DNA from 4 places in the Serratia grimesii genome. Region 3 is predicted to be linked to each of the others. Evidence: riboswitches for the same ligand, from Rfam matches in the RefSeq annotation. Region 3 holds a riboswitch; each other region holds the start of a gene.
What was found. A riboswitch is a leader RNA that binds a small molecule or an ion and turns the genes downstream of it on or off. The one in region 3 is predicted to bind thiamine pyrophosphate.
Positions count from the first base shown of each region.

Region 1: linked by a shared signal. The riboswitch ahead of thiC (phosphomethylpyrimidine synthase ThiC) and the one ahead of thiB (thiamine ABC transporter substrate binding subunit) in region 3 are both predicted to bind thiamine pyrophosphate.
Region 2: linked by a shared signal. The riboswitch ahead of thiM (hydroxyethylthiazole kinase) and the one ahead of thiB (thiamine ABC transporter substrate binding subunit) in region 3 are both predicted to bind thiamine pyrophosphate.
Region 4: linked by a shared signal. The riboswitch ahead of tenA (thiaminase II) and the one ahead of thiB (thiamine ABC transporter substrate binding subunit) in region 3 are both predicted to bind thiamine pyrophosphate.

Region 1 is NZ_LT883155.1:339,057-344,467, forward strand. It holds gene SGBXF1_RS01510 (thiazole synthase) at 1-14, opposite strand, end outside; gene thiS (sulfur carrier protein ThiS) at 16-216, opposite strand; gene SGBXF1_RS01520 (HesA/MoeB/ThiF family protein) at 213-962, opposite strand; gene thiE (thiamine phosphate synthase) at 967-1,605, opposite strand; gene thiC (phosphomethylpyrimidine synthase ThiC) at 1,598-3,541, opposite strand; TPP riboswitch at 3,656-3,780, opposite strand; gene SGBXF1_RS01535 (Rsd/AlgQ family anti-sigma factor) at 3,820-4,323, opposite strand; gene nudC (NAD(+) diphosphatase) at 4,423-5,190, shown strand; gene hemE (uroporphyrinogen decarboxylase) at 5,229-5,411, shown strand, end outside.
Region 2 is NZ_LT883155.1:3,841,589-3,846,999, forward strand. It holds gene SGBXF1_RS18070 (methyltransferase) at 1-622, opposite strand, end outside; gene SGBXF1_RS18075 (inhibitor of vertebrate lysozyme family protein) at 970-1,428, opposite strand; gene thiD (bifunctional hydroxymethylpyrimidine kinase/phosphomethylpyrimidine kinase) at 1,515-2,315, opposite strand; gene thiM (hydroxyethylthiazole kinase) at 2,312-3,106, opposite strand; TPP riboswitch at 3,143-3,234, opposite strand; gene SGBXF1_RS18090 (GNAT family N-acetyltransferase) at 3,303-3,728, shown strand; gene SGBXF1_RS18095 (MFS transporter) at 3,767-5,032, opposite strand; gene SGBXF1_RS18100 (sugar phosphate isomerase/epimerase family protein) at 5,140-5,411, opposite strand, start outside.
Region 3 is NZ_LT883155.1:723,390-728,800, reverse strand. It holds gene sgrT (glucose uptake inhibitor SgrT) at 20-193, opposite strand; gene sgrR (HTH-type transcriptional regulator SgrR) at 284-1,945, shown strand; TPP riboswitch at 1,983-2,089, shown strand; gene thiB (thiamine ABC transporter substrate binding subunit) at 2,147-3,133, shown strand; gene thiP (thiamine/thiamine pyrophosphate ABC transporter permease ThiP) at 3,109-4,716, shown strand; gene thiQ (thiamine ABC transporter ATP-binding protein ThiQ) at 4,703-5,407, shown strand.
Region 4 is NZ_LT883155.1:3,302,521-3,307,931, reverse strand. It holds gene SGBXF1_RS15660 (ABC transporter substrate-binding protein) at 1-230, opposite strand, end outside; gene SGBXF1_RS15655 (ABC transporter permease) at 246-1,013, opposite strand; gene SGBXF1_RS15650 (ABC transporter ATP-binding protein) at 1,010-1,765, opposite strand; gene tenA (thiaminase II) at 1,762-2,442, opposite strand; TPP riboswitch at 2,505-2,607, opposite strand; gene SGBXF1_RS15640 (LLM class flavin-dependent oxidoreductase) at 2,788-3,810, shown strand; gene SGBXF1_RS15635 (GlxA family transcriptional regulator) at 3,946-4,920, shown strand; gene gap (type I glyceraldehyde-3-phosphate dehydrogenase) at 4,999-5,411, shown strand, end outside.

The sequences.
Region 1 (5,411 bases), 380 kb from region 3:
GCGATTTTTAACATGTCAGCCTCCAGCGATGGCCTGAAACAGCAGGATGTCATCACCGTCTTGCACCAAGTGGTTAACCCAGTCTGCACGCGGGATGATGGTTTGGTTGATAGCCAGTGCAGTACCTGGCTGGTGGCGTTCCAACTGCTCGAGTAGAGCGTCGACGCTCAGTGGCTGCGCCAATTCCAATGGCTGGTCATTTAGCCTGATTTTCATGCTGTCCCTCCGCACACCGCGCAGGTGCTAGCCAGGCTAAGTTGCAAGGTGCTCCAGCTTTGTTGTTTACCGTCGAATAACCGCAGTTTTCCGCTGAGTGACGAAGGCATGCCCGCTAGCATTTTGATCGCCTCCAGTGCTTGCAGCGTCCCAATGACGCCAACTACCGGACCGAGTACGCCAGCGGTTCGGCAGTTGCGTTGGGGTTCCGTTTGCTCTGGATACAAGCAGGCATAGCAACCCTGGGCATAGGGTGGCTCAATCACCAACAATTGGCCGCTGAAACCTACTGCACTGCCACTGATCAGCGGCTTGCCGGCTTTGATGCAGGCGGCATTCACCGCATGGCGGGTTTCCATGTTATCGCTACAATCCAAAATTAAATCAGCGCGTTGTACGGCACGCTGTAACACCTCCCCCTGCAAACGCTGTTCCAGCGCGATGGATTCGACCATCGGGTTCAGCGCCTGTAGCTGGTGCTTTGCCAGAGCGGCTTTGCTTTGGGAAACGTCGGGGCTGCGATAGAGGATTTGACGCTGCAAATTGGTGACGTGCAGCCTGTCGTCATCGGCCAGCAGCAAGGTACCAACACCGGCTGCCGCTAAATAGAGTGAGGCGGGGGAGCCTAATCCCCCTAACCCGACAATCAGTGCCGTCGAACCTTTTAGTTTCTCCTGGCCGGCTGGGCCAATGTCTTCCAGCAGCAATTGGCGGCTGTAACGCAGAAACTCTTGATCGTTCAACATGGCGCTACTCCTTGCCTTCGATCAACTGCAGCAGTTGGGCGGTGGCGGCACGCCAGTCTGCGGCCTGAGTAATTGCGCTGACGACGGCCACGCTGCCAACGCCACAATCCAGTACGGCTGCTACGCGATCGATACTGATCCCGCCGATCGCTACCGTTGGGTAGTCACTCAACCCGGCGACATGGCGCTTTAACTCCACCAGACCCTGTGGGGCGGAAGGCATATCTTTGGTTTGCGTCGGAAAAATATGCCCCAGCGCGATATAGGAAGGTTTCACCGCAATGGCGCGGGCCAGTTCGGCATCGTCGTGGGTGGAAACGCCCAAACGCAATCCGGCGCGGTGAATAGCTGCCAGATCGGTGGTATCCAGATCTTCCTGACCGAGATGAACGCCATAGGCACCGTGTTTAATCGCCAACTGCCAGTAGTCATTGATGAACAACCGTGCGTTATACCGTTTACCGAGGGCAATGGCTGTGGCGATATCCTCTTCGACCTGCTCATCCGGCAAATCCTTAATCCGCAGTTGAATCGTGGTGACACCGGCTTCCAATAGACGGGCAATCCATTCAACGCTGTCGACGACAGGGTATAACCCCAACTTGTGCGGCGTGGCGGGGAAAGGTGTGTTGATATCAGTCATTGCGAAGTTCCTCCTGCAGATTACTGGCGCTGTGGTATAGCTCACTACCGCGTGAGCGGAACTCGGCCGACATTTTCTCCATACCGGTTATCTGCACTTCTACTGGTTTGGCGGCTTCCTGGGCTGCGGCATAGTCACGCACTTCCTGCGAGATTTTCATCGAGCAGAATTTGGGCCCACACATGGAACAAAAATGGGCGATTTTGCCGGATTCCTGCGGTAGGGTTTCATCGTGATAAGCACGTGCGGTAGCTGGATCGAGTGCCAGGTTGAACTGATCTTCCCAGCGAAATTCGAAGCGTGCTTTTGACATGGCGTTATCGCGGATCTGCGCACCGGGATGGCCTTTGGCCAGATCAGCAGCGTGGGCGGCAATCTTGTAGGTGATCAGTCCCTGTTTGACGTCTTCTTTGTTCGGCAGGCCGAGGTGTTCCTTTGGCGTCACGTAGCAGAGCATGGCACAGCCGAACCAGCCAATCATGGCGGCCCCAATACCGGAGGTGAAATGGTCATAGCCTGGGGCAATATCGGTGGTCAGAGGGCCGAGGGTGTAAAACGGTGCTTCGTGGCAGTGTTCCAACTCTTCGGTCATGTTGCGGCGGATCATCTGCATTGGCACGTGGCCGGGGCCTTCGATCATCACCTGCACGTCATATTCCCAGGCAATTTTGGTCAGCTCACCCAGGGTGTGCAGTTCGGCGAACTGCGCCTCGTCGTTGGCGTCCTGAATCGAACCCGGCCGCAGACCGTCGCCGAGGGAGAGAGAAACGTCATAGGCGGCGCAAATCTCACAGATTTCGCGGAAGTGCTGATACAAGAAGTTTTCCTGATGATGGGACAGGCACCACTTAGCCATGATCGAACCGCCGCGAGAGACGATGCCGGTCAGGCGTTTAGCGGTCATCGGCACGTAACGCAGCAGTACACCGGCGTGAATGGTGAAGTAGTCAACCCCTTGTTCTGCCTGTTCCAGCAGCGTATCGCGGAACATTTCCCAGGTGAGGTTTTCCGCCACGCCGTTCACCTTTTCCAGTGCCTGATAGATGGGCACCGTGCCAATCGGCACCGGGCTATTACGTAAGATCCATTCGCGAGTTTCGTGGATATAACGACCGGTGGATAAATCCATCACGGTGTCCGCACCCCAGCGGGTAGACCACACCAGTTTCTCGACTTCTTCCTCGATCGAAGAGGTTACTGCCGAGTTGCCGATGTTGGCGTTCACTTTCACCAGGAAGTTACGGCCGATGATCATCGGTTCGGATTCAGGGTGATTAATATTGGCAGGAATGATGGCGCGACCTGCGGCCACTTCCTGGCGGACGAATTCCGGTGTGATGTTTTCCGGCAGGTTGGCGCCCCAGCTTTGTCCTGGATGCTGGTGGCGTAATACTTCGCCGCGGATACGTTCGCGGCCCATATTTTCGCGGATGGCGATAAACTCCATTTCGGGTGTGACAGTACCGGCACGTGCGTAGTGCAACTGGGTGACACATTTGCCAGGTTGCGCCTTACGGGGCAGCGGGAGGTGTTCAAAACGCAGGTGATCCAGACCTTCATCCGCCAAGCGCTGCTGAGTGAAACCTGAACTCACGTTTTTGAGTGCTTCGGTATCACCGCGTTCGGTGATCCAACCGGCGCGTAGCTTCGCCAGGCCGGTGTGTACGTTGAGTTCAGACTGCGGATCGCCGTAAGGGCCTGCGGTGTCATACACCGGAATAGCTTCGTTCTGTTCGTACTGCGGATTGTCTTTGTCGCCACCAATCAGCGTCGGGCTGAGCTGAATTTCACGCATCGGTACCTGCAGATCGCTACGTGAGCCCTGCAAATAAATACGGCGTGAGTTGGGAAATGAAACGCCCTGTAGAGTATCAATAAACTGTTGGGCTTCTTCGCGTTGCTCTTTACGGGCACGGGGTTTTTTAACGTTAGACATAGCAAGTTCCTACCAGTGTGTTGGGTTGGGAAAGTTGCTTGTCTGGAGCTCGGAGGGAGTAATGATGCTGGCCAGCAGGGCGGGATTGTCCCAAATTTGGGCACCTGCCTGTGGCGATAGATTACTCTTGTTCCCTTCGCGGGTATTAACCCGATCAGGTTCCGCGGATCCCGAATTAACGGTCTCAGCCTGGCCAATTTGATGAACAAATCAGGCGCTAGGCACTCCGACAAGATGCCCCCCAGTATAGGAGGGATAATAAAAAACACTACAAAATTTTAACGGGCCTGATCCAACGTTGCGTCCGGCTGGGCTTGCTGCCAGGCTTCCGCAGCCAGTTGGATCAACTTATCTTCCAGGGTAAAACGTGCTGCCAGCGTTTCACCGATATCTGACAACGCCTGATGGAATTCCAGACACACATCCTGATCAATATCTACTTCGGTATAGCGATCATGGAATGCCATGATCTGCTCGGTATTCGCCCAAAGCTTGGGGTAGATATTAACTGCCAGAGACATTTTCGGACTGGATGCGCCTTCCACTTGTTTGATAATTCTGTCATAGATATGAAAATGGCCGGCAGAGAGATAATCCACCAGATTATGGCAGAAGTTCTCCAGCGCTTTTTCATTCAGCGGCGTATGCTTTTCTTTGTTCGGTTTGATACCAACGAGGGTGCAATAAGCGACCAGCAGTTGCTTGCGGGCCTGAAGCCATTGATCAACTAATTCATTACTACCACCAACGCGCTGAGTCAGGCTTTCCAAACGGTTGAGCATGTTTGACTCCGTAAGTAATAAAACGTAACAGTAAGTTATTAAAATGTAACAAGGCCGATTTGTAGAGTGCCAGTGAAGCTGAGGTTGTGCAACAACGATATGGAACTTGCATTAACGGGTAATGAAAATGGCTGGTGGATCGTCAGCCATGAAAGCAAACTTTGGTTACCGAACGGTGAATTACCGTGTGGTTTGGCCGCATCATTCTCCTTGCAGGGAAGAATGGCTCGTACTATTGGCGAATGGGAAGGGTTGCCGGTCTGGTTGGTCCGCCATGCGATGCCACAGGAAATGGGCTCGGTACGCCAACTGCTTGAAGTCGATCGCGGGTTGTTTCAACTCGCCGGACGCGGTGTGCAACTGGCCGAGTTTTATCGTTCTCATCGCTACTGTGGTTATTGCGGTCATGAGATGCATCTCAGCCGTACCGAGAGCGCCTGTCTGTGCAGCCATTGCCGGGAGCGTTACTACCCGCAAATAGCACCTTGCGTGATTGTCGCCATTCGGCGCGATGATGAGATCTTGTTGGCCCAACATGTGCGTCATCGCGGTGGTATTCATACCGTACTGGCCGGTTTTGTTGAGGTTGGCGAAACGCTGGAACAGGCGGCAGCGCGTGAGGTAATGGAGGAAAGTAACATTGAAATCAAAAACCTGCGTTATGTCACCTCGCAACCTTGGCCGTTCCCGCATTCGCTGATGATGGCCTTTATGGCCGATTACCACCGGGGTGAGATCCGTCACGATCCCAAAGAGCTGCTGAATGCCGGCTGGTACCGCTATGATCAGTTGCCACTATTGCCACCGCCTGGCACCGTGGCGCGCCGTTTGATAGAGGACACCGTAGCCTTATGCCGTGAGCAATAAATCGCTACAATACCGGCAGATGAATAAGGGAGCCCATAATGAATGAGTTGAAGAACGATCGTTACCTGCGCGCGCTGATGCGTCAGCCAGTGGATGTGACCCCCGTATGGATGATGCGTCAGGCCGGTCGTTATTTGCCGGAGTACAAAGCCACCCGCGCCGAGGCCGGTGATTTCATGTCGCTGTGCAAGAATGCGGAACTGGCCTGTGAGGTTACGTTG
Region 2 (5,411 bases), 2.0 Mb from region 3:
AAAGAATGCCTTTAACCGTAGGGTTGGCGCGTAATACGCTCAGCAGCAATCCGCCAAACCCACCCGCGATATCCACCACCGTCGCATGCTCGGGGAATTTATAGCTACGCATCACAATTTTATTTTCCAACGCCGACATCGATGCCATACCGATATGGAAATCATTTTCCGAGTCAGGAATATCGTCTTGCGACCAATAATCATAGAATGGCATGCCGAATATTTGTTTAAATACCGGCTCACCGCGTAAAGTCGCAGCTAATTTTCCCAATGGGCGCCACATGGTTTCATCCGTCAGCATTAATACCCCACCGCGCAGTGAATCCGGCACGTCCGAACGTAAATATTGCGCTACGGGGTTTAGCGAGAAACGTCCGTCTTCGGAAACGGCAAAAATATTTCGTGATGCCAGAATACTCAAAACTCGGTGCAGCATACGGCCGTCCACCTCCAGCTTCCTTGCAAGCTCCTGGGCGGTTTTGGGACCGTCGATCAGATGATCGGCCACGCACAGCTCAGCCGCAGCCCGCAAGGCGGCCTGCACGGTGAATCCCATCGTTTGATCCAACAAATATAATGATGCTTTTTCATCTTCAGAAAGAGTAACCTGATTAGTTGCCATGATCATAATGCTCCGTTTGGATATTTAACCCCAGACACCATTGCAAAAAACTGCAATGCTTATTTTCCGGTGAAAACAAATTCGCCAAACAAGATCATAGACACTAAATAAAATAAAACCACAAAATATGTATTGATATTTTCCGGTGTGAAAAATAAAATATTCAACCGATTAAATACTAAGGAGAAAAATATAATGAATAATACAGATCGGGTATCATTAGATAATCAATTAATTATAAATTAAAACTATTCCTATCGGAGTTGATTTAATATTAATTTTATTTTAATAATTCCCATATTCCGCATAAAACCGGCTGAATACATCCGCACTCAGCCGAATACTGACTATTTCCAGTCGGGATTATTCTCGAACTGTTGTTTCAGCAGCGCTTTCATGTCCTCGTCCGGCTTACCCAACCATTGATACTTGGCGTATTTCTTCGGATGATCAACCGCTTCCGGCTTGTTGGCCACTTCGACGCGTACCGCCCAAGCTTGCGACTTGTCTTCTTTAAACGCCACCATCATAAAATTGTTGGCACAGTCGTGGGGTTTACACACATTACCCACCAGATAGTTTTGGCCCTTCCAGCTCAGACTCTGCGCCGGGGTTGATGTCCCCACGCCCTTACGCGCCCAACCCGGCAAGCGGGCCTGGCCTTTCACCATGTTCTGCCAACTGGTCTGGTACCCCGGCTGCTGGATCACATCTGAGGTAGTGACAATTTGTTGGGCAAAGCTGCCCGCGCTAAAGCTGAGTAACACGCCGAAGATGGCACCGCGAAGTGCGTTTTGTCCTGTCATGGCCTTCTCCTTTAATAAAATTCATTCGCACCCGGCCAAAACCGGGCCTGAATTTAGTCAGACCACAGTGACGGCAAAAAGTTGAGTCACCACCAGGCATGGAAATGATGTACCGGCCCGATCCCCTGACCTACTTCCAAGGTGTCGGCTTGCTGCAACGCTTTTTGTAGATAATCCTTGGCTGAAGCCACCGTGCCGGCCCAATCATCATGGCGCGGGCGTAACGCGGCTAATGCGGCGGAAAGTGTACAACCGGTACCGTGCGTATGGCGGGTCGCCACACGCGGCGCGGTGAAACGCTGTTCCTGTCCAGCACTAAACAGCCAGTCCGGGCTTTCACTTTCGCTCAGATGACCCCCCTTCATCAGCACCGCCTGACACCCCATCGCCAACAGCGCCTGGCCTTGCTCGCGCATCTGTCGTTCATTTTCCGCCGGAGCACATTCCAACAATGCCGCAGCTTCTGGCAGATTCGGCGTGATAATCGATACCAATGGCAACAGTTCGCGACGAATAGAATCTACTGCCTCTGGCGCCAACAGTGGATCACCACTTTTCGCCAGCATAACGGTATCCAGCACCACAAATGTCGGTTGGTAATGGCGCAAACGCTCCGCCACCGCCAGCACAATGTCGGTGTTAGCCAGCATACCGATTTTTGTGCTGTCGATACGCACATCACTGAACACAGAGTCGAGCTGAGCGGCAACAAAAGCAGGGTCAATATTGTAAACCGACTGTACCCCGCGGGTATTTTGGGCCACCAACGCGGTAATAACGGAAGTTCCGTAAGCCCCCAACGCAGAGAAGGCCTTCAGGTCAGCCTGGATACCTGCACCGCCGCTCGGATCGGTACCCGCGATGGTCAATGCGTTAATCCGTTTCATTGCAGATCCTCCGGTCGCAGTTGATACAAAGCGTCGAGGAACGCAGGGGTAAAACTGCCCGGTCCGGCGGCATGCTGCGTAGCACGTTCACCACAAAGCGACATCACCCGGCAGGCAGTCGCCACATTGTCCAGCCGATCGCCCGGCAGACTGCAAAATGCCGCCACCACCGCCGACAGGGCACAACCGGTTCCCACGACCCGTGTCATCAGCGCGTCCCCTCCTGCAACGGCCCACTCACGCTGGCCGTCGGTGACATAATCCACGACCCCGGTTACCGCGACTATGGCACCACTGATCCGTGCCAACTCACGCGCGGCGGGTAAAGCCGCCAGCGAATCGTCCGTGCTATCAACGCCGCGCCCGTTTGCCTGTAAACCGCTCAACGCCATGATTTCAGAAGCATTACCGCGAATCGCTGCCGGATTTTCACCTAACAAGCGCTGGGCAAATGCGGTGCGGTACACCAACCCCCCCACCGCCACCGGATCCAGTGTCCATGGCGTTCCCGCCGCATTAGCGGCCTCCACAGCCACCAGCATGGATTCGGCACGTGAAGCATTGAGAGTACCAATGTTAATCAGCAAAGCATTCGCCAGCCGGCTGAACTGCGCCGCTTCGGTCGGTTCCACCACCATCGCAGGGGAAGCACCGAGCGCCAGCAACACGTTAGCCGTCAGTTCCTGCACAACTTCGTTGGTCAGGCAGTGAATCAATGGGGGTTGGCGTTTAAATTGGGTCAAACAAGCCGCGGCACGGGCGCCGGGTAAAGCATCAGGTCGAGCGAACATATTCCTCCCAACCGGCGTTCAAGAAGGCGGGTACCGGTTGAGGCACCGAGACTTCCCTACGCTGGCATAATCCAGATCAGGTAATACGGGTAAAATCTCAGCCCCTAGAGGCACCCCGAGTCAAGACGACCATTATTGAGGTTGCCGCCGGTGAGGTCAATCGCGCTATAGTGTCAAAAAATAAAAAGGAGATGCCATGCAGATAAGAACATACCAAGAGGCCGACCGCCCTTTCCTGCGCACGCTATATTTGGCGTCACGCAAAGCGGCGTTTACGTGGCGCGATACTGCCGGTTATCGGCTGGAAGACTTCGATCGTTCAACGCTGGGTGAGGATATCTGGGTTGCGGAAGACCAAGGGAGGCTACTGGGGTTTGTATCGATTTATCGCCAAGATAACTTTATTCACAACCTGTATGTCGATCCTCACCTGCCGCCCTTGGGTGTCGGCAGCGCCTTACTGCAGGCGGCTGAACAGACGTTTACTGCCACCGGGTCATTGAAATGTCTGGTGAAAAATGAAAAGGCGTTGGCGTTTTACCATAAGCATGGCTGGAGAACGATCACCACGGGCAATGACGGCACGGAAGACTACTACCTGATGCATTCCCCTGCAAAATAAGGGCACGGCATATACCGTGCCCATCAAAGCAAACCTGATCAGGCAGCAGATACTTCCTGGGTCAATTTTGCACGCGCACGGATATTTCTCACCAACAGTCCCGACACGATAATCCCTGCGCAGGCAAACATGCCCATCAGACCAAAGACGATCTTGTAGCCGGTTAGCCCTGGGAAGGCATCGAGAATGTGGCCGTACAGGCTGAAACAAAACATCGCCGGGGCATAACCGATAAAGCTGCCTAACGCCATGGCCGCACCGGTGTGTTCTTCGTCAATTTCAGCCTCACCGATAGGTGCAAAGAACACCGCACGCTGGGTAAAGACCACGGCACCAAATCCTAGCGTACAAGCCATACCCAGATAGACCGGCATTTGTTCGTGCGGCAACAGAATCAAAAGTGCCAGCGCCACTGCGCTAATAATAAAGGTATAGAATAAGTACTTGCTGGGAGACTTTAATACTTTATCGGCAATTAAACCGCCAATAGGCCCACCCACCATTTTAAGGCAGTACTGATTAATAATTCCGTATGCACCTACCAATGCAATCGGTAATGCATAGACATTACTTAGGAAAGGAATAAAGAACGTCAATCCACAATACACGGCGTAGACGCAGAAAACGCTAAAAGCAATCAGCCATACCGTTTTGTTTTTTAATACGCTACTCATGCCTGGCTTGTTACTTGCAGGCATTTCATTCTTCGGCAACTTACTTTCCTGCGGGTGTTCTTTCATCACAAAAAGAATAATAACCCCTACGGCAATAGCGATCGCTGAATAGAACAGTATCCCGACCTTAAAGCCAAGATAGCCGCTGCCAAAAGCGGTAAACAACGCCAGTGCGGAAAATGCCACCACGGTATCGACCACACCGCGGCCCGTCTCGAAAAAACCAAACAAACGCCCTTGCTGAGTATTATCCCCCAACATACTTACCGATTTCAGTAACACCGGCCAGTTCAGCATGTCGCAGGTCACCCCAAATAGCGCCCAGACAAACAAAATCCCCCAGTAGCCAGGCATACTTGACAGGTAGATGCCGAGCAAACCTGTAGCTATCAATGAAAAAGACATGGTGAATCGCCGTGGCAGGCGATCGGAGAAATAAATTGATAAGAAGAAACCAATGGTCGTCACAATAGAGTTGACCGACATGGCATTACCTATTTCACCGTTGCTCAGATGAAAATATTCTTGCATGGGCACATAAAACGCATCTTTAAGGGAGGGCAATTTATATATTGTTCCCCCGCATAGAACCAACAAGCTAAATAGCGCCCATCTTTTTTTAGTCAGCATAATCCCCTCACAGCCATTAAATAATAAGCGGTGTTGTTACCCCAATGATGAGACGAACGAATCTTCACATCAGTGAGAATGTGTCATTTATAAATTTATTTATTATATTACGTCGGGGTTAATAGCCCCTTGGCTTGCTGCATCAGACTGTCGATAATAGTACGAACGTAGTGAATTTGATTTAATGCATCTTGAGATTCTTTTTTTAACCTTTCCTCCAGCCCCTGCTCTGGTAATGGTGTTTCACTCATTTCACGCCATGGGATATAAGGGTTATCGCCCTCACCGCTGAAACGAAACGGCGGAGCATAATAATCCACTTCTTCTTCCAGACCATAGGCGGTGACCTGTGGTTGATCCTCTCCCAAACAAATGAGCC
Region 3 (5,411 bases):
GCCTAACTCAGTTGTCGCATCAAAGATGCTCGCGATATTCCTTGTCCGCCATCTTATGGATGTCCCATTGGGTCAGGTGAGCCAGCATATCCAGCCGCGCCTGTTCAGGCACCAGCCCCAGCCAATCGGCATGCTGGCGGCGTACCGCGCTGAAATACCGTTGATAGAACTGTTTTGACAAGAAAACTTTCATCTGTCGCCCTCCCCCTTTCATTGAGGAAAATTATCGGCGTAATATAGGGAAAGATAAATTGATGGGTTGATACCGGAGCGTTCCTCTTTTATGTCCACCTCCAGATTGCAACAGCAGTTCATTCGTCTGTGGCAACGCTGCCATGGCGAGCCGACCGATACCACGCTGCAAGAGCTGGCCGAAGTGCTCACCTGCTCACGTCGTCACGTGCGTTCGTTACTTGGAGCCATGCAGCAGCAAGGCTGGCTGACCTGGCAAGCGGAATCGGGGCGTGGTAAACGTTCGCGGCTCACCTTCCACTACACTGGCCTGGCATTGCAGCAGCAGCGTGCGGAAGAATTGTTGGAGCAAGACCGTATTGATCAACTGGTGCAACTGGTCGGCGATAAAAATGTGGTGCGGCAGATGCTGCTGTCCCAACTGGGCCGCAGCTTTCGTCAGGGCAAACACATTCTGCGCGTGCTCTACTATCGCCAGTTGTACAACCTGTTGCCCGGTTCAGCGTTACGACGTTCGGAAACCCATTTGGCACGGCAGATTTTCAGCGGACTGACGCGCATAAATGAGGAAAACGGGGAACTGGAATCAGACCTCGCGCATCATTGGCAAGCTTTAACACCGCTGCATTGGCGTTTTTATCTGCGTCCGGCGATTCATTTTCATCATGGCCGCGAGCTGGAAATGGAGGATGTCATCAGTACGCTCAGTCGCTTGATGCCACAGCCCCTGTTTTCCCATATCGAGCGCGTGATCTCGCCGACGCCATACGTGATTGACGTGCACCTGCTCAGCCCCGACTACTGGCTACCCTGGTTGCTGGGTTCTGTGCACGCCATGATCCTCCCACGTGAGTGGCAGAGTCTGCCGGAGTTCTCACGCCATCCAATAGGAACCGGACCGTACAGTGTGGTACGCAACCACCGCAGCCAGATGAAAATTCACGCCTTCGACGATTACTTTGGTTACCGCGCACTGATCGATGAGGTGAACATCTGGGTGCTGCCGGAAGTGACCGAAGAACTGGTGCACTCCGGCGTCCAGTTGCAGGCGGACGACACTGGCAAAAATGAACTGGAAAGCCGGTTGGAAGAAGGCTGCTATTTCCTGCTGTTTGATCAGCGCTCCTCATTGGCGGCGGATCCGGCCATTCGCAGTTGGCTGTGTGAGTTGATCAACCCGATTTCACTGCTGAGCAACGCCGGGCCAGTCTATCAACGCTATTGGTCTCCCGCCTATGGCATTCTGCCGCGCTGGCACCATAACCGTGCGCTGGCACTACAATCCAAGCCGTCTGGGTTAACCGAACTGACACTGACCTTCTACAGCGAACACTCGGAATTCCACGCCATTCAACAGGCGATCGAACCCTTGCTGGTGCAACAGGGTATCAAGCTGAAGATTCAGATCGTCGATTACGATACCTGGCATAAAGGCGATGCGATCAGCGATGTGTGGCTAGGCAGCGCTAACTTCTATCTGCCGCTGGAATTCTCGCTGTTCGCCACGCTGTATGAGTTGCCGCTAATGCAGCACTGCATGAATGAAGATCTCGCTGAAGATGCGACGTTGTGGCGCGCCAATACCTTACCGCTGGCCGATTTTGGCCGACGTCTGGTCAGCAGCCATCAGCTACACCCGCTGTTCCACCACTGGTTGCAATTGCATGGTCAACGCAGTATGCGCGGTGTGCGGATGAACACCCTCGGCTGGTTTGATTTTAAATCCGCGTGGTTTGCGCCGCCGGAAGCATAAGCGCCTTTCACCGACGCCCGTTAGTCTTTACAATGGCGCCGTCTCAACGGGGTGCAAAAATGCGGCGTGCCGATTTTGCTGAGAATAAACCCGTCGAACCTGATCCGGTCAATACCGGCGGAGGGATTTGAGCCTAGCGAACCGGCAGCCGCCACTCGCCCCCTCAGATACCCTTGCCCCCTAAATGTTCAGGAGTGCAAAGTGGTCAAAAAAAGTCTGCCCTTATTATTGTTGCTGAGCGCCGCGCCGGTGTTCGCCAAACCCACGCTGACGGTCTACACCTATGATTCCTTCGCTGCAGACTGGGGCCCTGGTCCGGCAGTCAAAAAGGCCTTTGAGGCCCAGTGCGACTGTGAGCTGAAATTCGTGGCACTGGAAGATGGCGTATCACTGCTTAACCGTCTACGTATGGAAGGCAAAAACAGTGCCGCCGACGTGGTTCTGGGGTTGGACAACAACCTGTTACAGGCCGCGCAGCAAACCGGTTTATTCGCACCAAGCAACGTCGACAGCGCTCAGTTAAGCGTCCCCGGCGGCTGGCAGGATAAAACCTTCGTGCCTTACGACTACGGCTACTTTGCCTTTGTTTACAATAAAGAAAAACTGAAAAATCCCCCCACAAGCCTGAAAGAACTGGTCGACAGCGACCAAAATTGGAAAGTGATTTACGAAGATCCTCGCACCAGCACGCCGGGCCTGGGGCTGCTGCTGTGGATGCAGAAAGTTTATGGTGACAAAGCCCCCGAAGCTTGGCAGAAACTGGCGAAGAAAACCGTCACCGTGACCAAGGGCTGGAGTGAAGCCTACGGTCTGTTCCTGAAAGGTGAAGGCGATCTGGTACTCAGCTACACCACCTCTCCGGCCTATCATCTGATTGAAGAGAAGAAAGACAGCTACGCCGCTGCCAACTTTAGCGAAGGTCATTATCTGCAAGTCGAAGTGGCGGGCAAACTCAAGGCCAGCAAACAACCGGCACTGGCCGAGCGCTTTATGCAATTTATGGTGACTCCAGCGTTCCAGAACACTATTCCTACCGGTAACTGGATGTACCCGGTGATCAAAACCCAACTACCGGCAGGTTTTGAGCAAATGACCGTACCGCAGACAGCGCTACAATACAGCGCTGAAGACGTGGCTAAACAACGCGGCAACTGGATCCGGGCATGGCAAACCGCCGTCAGCCACTGATCCCACGCTGGTTATGGCCGGGGCTGCTGGCTTCCGGTCTGATCCTGACCGTCGCCGTACTGGCGATGGGTTCGCTGTGGCGACACGCGCCCGAAAGCGACTGGCGGGGTCTGTGGCAGGACAGCTACCTGTGGCATGTGGTGCGTTTCACCTTCTGGCAGGCGTTGTTGTCGGCGCTGATCTCGGTGCTGCCCGCGATCCTGTTGGCACGCGCACTGTTCCGTCGCCGTTTCCCCGGCCGCCAGTTACTGCTGCGGCTGTGCGCCATGACGCTGGTGCTGCCGGTACTGGTGGCGGTGTTCGGCCTGCTCAGTGTTTATGGCCGACAAGGCTGGCTGGCTGCAATATGCGGTTGGCTCGGCATTAACTACAGTTTCTCCCCTTACGGTTTGCAGGGCATCCTGTTGGCACACATGTTCTTCAATCTGCCGTTAGCGACTCGCTTGCTGCTGCAGGCACTGGAAAATATTCCGGTCGAACAACGCCAATTAGCGGCCCAGCTTGGCATGAGCGGCTGGCAGCAATTCCGCTTCGTTGAGTGGCCAGCACTGCGTCGCCAGATCCTGCCGAGCGGCGCGCTGATCTTTATGCTGTGCTTTGCCAGCTTCGCCACCGTGTTGTCACTGGGCGGCGGGCCGCAGGCCACCACCATCGAACTGGCGATCTACCAGGCGCTCAGCTATGACTACGATCTCAGCCGCGCTGCACTGCTGGCTCTGATCCAACTGGCCTGCTGCCTGGGGCTGGTGGTGCTCAGCCAGCGCTTGAGTCAGGCGCTGCCCGTGGGCAGTACCCATGCCCACATCTGGCGCAATCCGGAAGACAGCTTGTGGCGCCGCGTGAGTGATTTTTTGCTGATTGCCGCCGCGCTGCTACTGCTGCTGCCCCCGCTATTGGCCGTCATTGCCGACGGTGCCAACCAAAGCCTGGTCAGCGTACTGCAACAACAGGTGCTGTGGCAGGCGTTATTCACCTCGTTACGTATTGCTCTCGGTGCCGGTGCGCTGTGCGTGGTACTGACCATGATGCTGCTGTGGAGCAGCCGTGAGCTGAAGTTGCAACAGCGGCTGCGCTGGGGCCAGCGACTTGAGCTGAGCGGTATGGTGATCCTGGCAATGCCGGGTATCGTGCTGGCGACCGGCTTCTTCTTGTTGTTAAGCGATACCGTGGGGCTGCCGCAGTCGCCGTATGCGCTGGTGATCCTCACCAATGCACTGATGGCGGTGCCCTACGCGCTGAAAGTGCTGGAAAACCCGATGCGTGACCTGGCCGAACGCTATAACCCGCTGTGCCTGTCGCTGGATATCCACGGCTGGCAGCGACTGCGGCTTATCGAACTAAAAGCATTGCGCCGCCCACTGGCCCAGGCGCTGGCCTTCGCCTGCGTACTGTCGATTGGCGATTTCGGTGTGGTGGCCCTGTTTGGCAACGAGCACTTCCGCACCCTGCCTTTTTACCTGTATCAGCAGATTGGTGCCTATCGCAGTAATGACGGCGCGGTCACCGCACTGTTGCTGCTACTGTTGTGCTTCCTGCTGTTTACCCTGATCGAACGTTTACCGGGCCACCATGATAGATCTTGAAAAACTGACCTACCTGTATGAACACCTGCCAATGCGCTTTGATCTACGCATTGAACCAGGCGAACGTGTCGCGGTGCTTGGCCCCAGCGGGGCGGGCAAAAGTACGCTTCTTAGCCTGATTGCCGGGTTCCTGTCAGCCACCAGCGGTAAACTGCGGCTAGATGGCAGCGACCACACCACAACGCCACCGGCTAAACGCCCTGTCTCGATGCTGTTTCAGGAAAATAACCTGTTCGCCCATCTGACGGTGGCGCAAAACATCGGATTAGGTTTGGATCCCGGATTGCGGCTGAACGAAGAACAGAAGCAACAGTTGGCACAAATCGCGCGACAAGTCGGATTGGAAGAACATGTACTGCGCCTGCCGTCACAGCTATCCGGGGGGCAGCGACAGCGTGCAGCCTTGGCCCGCTGTCTGATCAGGCAACAGCCAATCCTGTTGCTCGACGAGCCTTTTTCAGCACTCGACCCAGCACTGCGCAATGAAATGTTGCAGCTACTGCAAGAAGTTTGCGACCAGCGCAACCTGACATTGCTGATGGTCTCTCACAACCTGGATGATGCTGCACGTATTGCGCCACGCACCTTGCTGGTGGTCGATGGCCGCATTTTTTACGACGGTCCAACGCAGGCGCTGCTGGACGGCAGCGCACCAGAAGCCAGAGTGCTCGGCATTTCACACAAAGCGTGATCCG
Region 4 (5,411 bases), 2.5 Mb from region 3:
TCGGCCTGTTTTGCTGCAACCAGCCGCGGAGGCAACGCGGGATCAGACGGGGGCACAATCTTGACGTCGAGGCCTTCGGCCTTGAAAGCTCCGATCTGTTCGGCCACCATGATAGGCGCGTGATCGGGGTTGATGTACCAATCAAGCACCAGCGTCAGTTTTTCGGCAGCGGTTGCTTGCCCGGCCAGCGTAGCGCTGAGCAGCAGCCCGCAGAGGGTATTTTTAATCATTGTTGATTCCTTTTATCAGTCATTTTCCGGCGCCCAGTTAATAAGGCGTAGCAGCAGCGCGTCTACCGTCACCCAGAGCAAGACGGTCATCAGCACCAGAATAAACAGCGCAGCAAAACAGACGTCGGTCTGCATGCGTGCGTTAGCGTTAAGCATTACGTAACCTAAACCTTCCGCCGAACCGACCCATTCGCCGATGATGGCGCCTATCGGGGCGACGGCGGCGGCCATGCGTAGCCCGGAACCGAAGGCCGGCAACGCCGCCATCAGCCGCACATGCCGCAGTTGGGCCCAGGGGGAGGCACGCAGGGTACGTGCCAGGTCGAGATAGTCGTTATTGACCCGCCGCAGTCCATCAAAGAACGCAGAGGTGACAGGAAAGAAGATCACCAGCACCGCCATCACCACTTTGGCGCTCATGCCAAAACCAAACCACAGCACTAACAGCGGGGCCAGCGCAAACACCGGGATCGCCTGACTGGTCAGCACCAGGGGCATCAGCCAGCGTTGCAGCCGTGGCGAGAAAATCATGCACAGCGCTAGTGCGGCCCCCAGCAACACCCCTGCCAGCAGGCCGCAGGCTATTTCTGAGGCCGTAATCAGCGTGTGATAAGCGAGATAAGCCCGGTCATTCCAAAGCGCCTGCGCGACCGCAGACGGTGAAGGCAACAGGAAGGCGGGTATATCACCCAAGGTGGCCCATCCCCATAGCAATAACAGGCCGACAAATACTGTCAGGCTGCGGCGCATTCGTGACAGGCGGCTTTCCACCATAGGTTTCATTCGGCTGCCCTCACCAGTTGCAGCAGCAGCTCGCTCTGGCTTTTCAGCAGTTGGGGATCGTCCGGTGCACGTGGCGGCAGGCCCTCAATGACATGGCTGTCGTCAATGCCGGCGGGATAGCGTGACAAGACCAGCAAGCGGTGACTAAGGCGGCAGGCCTCCATGGGATCGTGGGTAATCAGTAACACGGTATGTTGTGCCAGCAGCTCGGCGGCAAGCTGCTGGATTTTTGCGCGGGTAATGGTGTCCAGCGCCGAGAAAGGTTCATCCATCAATACGATCGGTTGGCGCTCATACAAGGTGCGGGCGATGGCTGCGCGTTGGCGCATCCCACCGGACAAGGCCGCCGGCAAGGCACTGCCATACCCGCTCAGACCTACGCGTTCCAGCAGATGTTCTGCCCAGGAACGGTCGACTTTTTCACCCCGTAGCCGTGCGCCGAGGCTAATGTTTTGAGCAATGGTTAGCCACGGATAGAGCAAATCTTTTTGCCCCATGTAGGCGATGCGTCCGGGGATCGGCAGGCCATCGCTGCCTGTGACCGTGCCGGACGTGGGTTTCGCCAACCCGGCAATGATCTTCAGTAAGCTGGTTTTCCCTGCACCGCTTGCGCCGAGCAAGGCGACAAAACTGCCGCCTGCGATATCGAAATTTAGCCGGTCGAAAATTACTTGCGGGCCAAAGCGCAGAGTCAAATCCCGCACCTGAATACCCGGTCGCACGCCGTCATACTGAGCGTTACCGCTACTCATTTGGCATTCAACCCCATTTGCCAGAAGGCAGACTCCAGCCGGGTCGCAGTGGTGAAGATGGTCGACAGTTCGGCCAGTCGGCTTTCAGCTCCACGCTGGTGACTAACGTTTTCCAGTAGATCGAGTGCGGCCTGCACCCCGGACAGATAGGCAGGATCACCATAGTTACGGATCCATGAGGCATAAGGGTTGCCTTGCATTACCGTGGCAGGGTCGCCCAGCAGCCGCAAACCAATTTCGGCATAACCGGCGACGCAGGGCATCAGCGCGGCGAGCAGATCAAGCGCATCACCGGCGTGGCCGATATCGAGTACATAGCGGGTGTAGTTGAGGGTTTCTGCGGCCTCAGGTTCGGCGGCAATGTCTGGTTCGCTCAGCCCCCAGTCTGCGCAATAGGCCAGATGCAAAGGCAGTTCGGCGACAATGGCGTTGAGGGAGGCGGTGGCCGCACGCATCTCCGGCAGGGTCCGCAGTTTGCTGACCAGCAGCGCATAGGCGCGGGCAAAGTGGATCAGGAACAGGTAATCCTGGGTCAGATAGCGGCGGAATGCGGGCTCAGGTAGTGTGCCGGCAGCCAGTTGCTGAATAAAAGGGTGTGCGACATAGTCCTGCCAGTGGCTACCGGCCTGCTGGCGCAGCCGTCCGTAAAGACCATTATCAAATTGAGGGGTAAACATGGGACCTCCAAAAGTGTGTGGAGATCCGGGCGCGCTGAGGTATGAACAGGCAATGACTGATGGTGTTATTGCCGACCCGTCCCTTCGCTGGCATGACCCAGATCAGGTTCAAAGGGTTCGGCTTGTGCCATCTCAGCCCGTAACAGGACACCCCTCGGAGGAGCCTGTTATACGATATTTACTTTTTGATTACAACGATCGGGCGGTCGAGTTGGGCTGCAATAAGGGCGTCTTTCGTTAGCTCAAAACGGTTCGTTTAGTGCGATCGCACACAATTTTTCTGGCCTGAGCGGGGGCATTTTTGTCACTGTAATCCGGTCATAATTGAATCTAAGGGCTACTCCTATGAAGAAAATTGGATTTCTCTCGTTTGGTCACTGGACGCCTTCGTCACAGTCGGGTACCCGTTCTGCTGCGGATGCGTTGCTGCAATCCATCGATCTCGCTGTCGCGGCAGAAGAATTGGGGGCGGATGGGGCTTACTTCCGCGTGCATCACTTTGCGCGTCAGCTAGGCTCGCCGTTCCCGCTGTTGGCTGCCATTGGCGCAAAAACTCAACGTATTGAGATCGGCACCGGTGTGATCGATATGCGCTATGAAAACCCACTTTATATGGTCGAAGACGCCGGTGCTGCTGATCTGATTTCTGGTGGACGCTTGCAGCTTGGCATTAGCCGCGGTTCTCCCGAGCAGGTCATTGAGGGCTGGCGTTACTTTGGCTATACGCCCGCCGAAGGCGAGACCGAAGCCGATATGGCCCGTCGCCATACCGAGGTGTTACTCGATGCGCTGCGTGGTGAAGGTTTTGCCGAACCGAACCCACAGCCGATGTTCCCCAACCCGCCGGGACTGTTGCGTGTTGAGCCTTTCTCCGCAGGCTTGAGGGATCGTATCTGGTGGGGGGCCAGCTCGAACGCCACAGCAGTCTGGGCGGCGAAATTGGGGATGAACCTGCAAAGCTCGACGTTAAAAAATGACGAGACGGGCGAGCCGTTTCACGTGCAGCAGGCCAAGCAAATTCGCGAGTACCGTGAAGCCTGGAAAGCAGCAGGGCATCAGCGCGAACCCCGTGTGTCGGTCAGCCGCAGTATCTTTGCATTGATGAATTCGCAGGATCGCAGTTATTTCGGCAATAGCGGTCAGGAAGGCGATCAGGTGGGGTATATCGATCAGCAGACCCGAGCCATATTCGGCCGCAGTTATGCCGCTGAGCCAGAGCTGTTGATCAAACAACTGGCGCAGGACGAAGCCATTGCCGAAGCGGACACCTTGCTGTTGACCGTGCCAAACCAATTGGGCGTTGACTATAACGCCCATGTGATTGAATCGATCTTGACGCATGTCGCCCCGGCGCTGGGTTGGCGCTGATAGTTCGATGACGACGAGCCCGCCTGAACTGCCTGTGGTGGGCTTCTCTGAAATTCAAAGCAGGGGCAGCAAATTAACGTGCCTCTGCGGATAGCACATTCTTGACTTATTTTGCTCAATTTGTATTTTAAGGACATGCATACATTTCTGATTATCGTCCCCGAAGGGGGCATGTTGTTCGAGTCGGCGGGAATCGCTGACATCCTGATGCAGGCCAACCGCTTGAGGCCCCATGACGCGCCGCTTTATCAAATGTCGCTGGCCACCACACAACCCCATCGGGTGGTGCACGGTTTGTCTGGATTGAATCTGCTCGCCGATCATCGTCTCTCGGATCTCGATCCTGATCAGGAGCGCGACACCATCATCGTGACGGGAAAAGGGGCGACCGCGGAAGAAAGTGCTTATGTGGTCGATTGGCTGCGCCGCGCCGCACCTAAAGCGCGACGTATTGCGTCGGTATGCGGTGGCGCTTTGCTACTTGCAGAGGCTGGTTTACTCGATGGACGCCGGGCAACCACCCATTGGCGACTGCTGGAAACGTTGCAGGCCCGCTTCCCCAAAATACACGTCGAAAATGGGCCGCTGTATGTTCAGGATGGCTCTGTCTGGACCTCCGGCGGTGTCAGTTCCGGGTTCGATCTCACCCTGGCGCTGGTGGAAGACGATTACGGTTTTGTTCAGGCACGCGAAGTGGCGCAAGACCTGGTGATGTTCCTGCGTCGGCCTGGCGGTCAGGCGCAGTTCAGTCGTTATCCGTTGAATCAGGCTAAAAACCCTGGCCCGATCCGCGATCTCCAGTCCTGGATCCTGGAAAACCTGTCCAGCGATCTCGGTGTAGAAAAACTGGCAGAGCGGGTCGCGATGAGCCCGCGAAACTTTACCCGCGTTTTCACGCGTGAGACGGGCATTTCACCCGCTAAATTTGTTGAAGAAGGGCGCCTGTATCTGGCCCGGCAACGTTTGGAACAGAGTGCTGAAGGTATTGAGCAAATCGCCATGAACTGCGGGTTTGGTAATGGTCTCAATCTGCGGCGCGTTTTTGAACGACATTTACAACTGACACCTACCGAGTATCGCGAACGTTTCCATTCACGCATGTTGGCGTAAATTGATCTATAAACGTCATTTACGTCATAACGCCTTCGACCTACATTGGCAGCAGAGCCAATAACGAAGGAGTAGATCATGGTCAAAGTAGGCATTAATGGATTCGGCAGAATCGGCAGAAATGTGTTGCGTGCTGCGTTGGGGCGCAGTGACTTTGAGATAGTGGCGATCAACGATTTAACCGACAGCAAAACCTTGGCGCATCTGCTGAAATACGACTCGTTGTCGGGCACATTGGCAGCCAATGTTGAAGCCGGTGAAAACCAGCTACTGCTCGATGGTCGGCCGATTCATGTTTTCTCCGAAAGAGATCCGGCCGCTATCCCATGGAAAAGCGTGGGCGTTGACGTCGTTATCGAAGCGACGGGGTTCTTCACTGACAAAGCCAAGGCCGAAGTGCACATCACGAAAGGCGGGGCCAAGCGAGTGATTATCTCGGCTCCGGGCAAAGACGACGATATTACGATAGTGATGGGCGTTAATCAGGATCT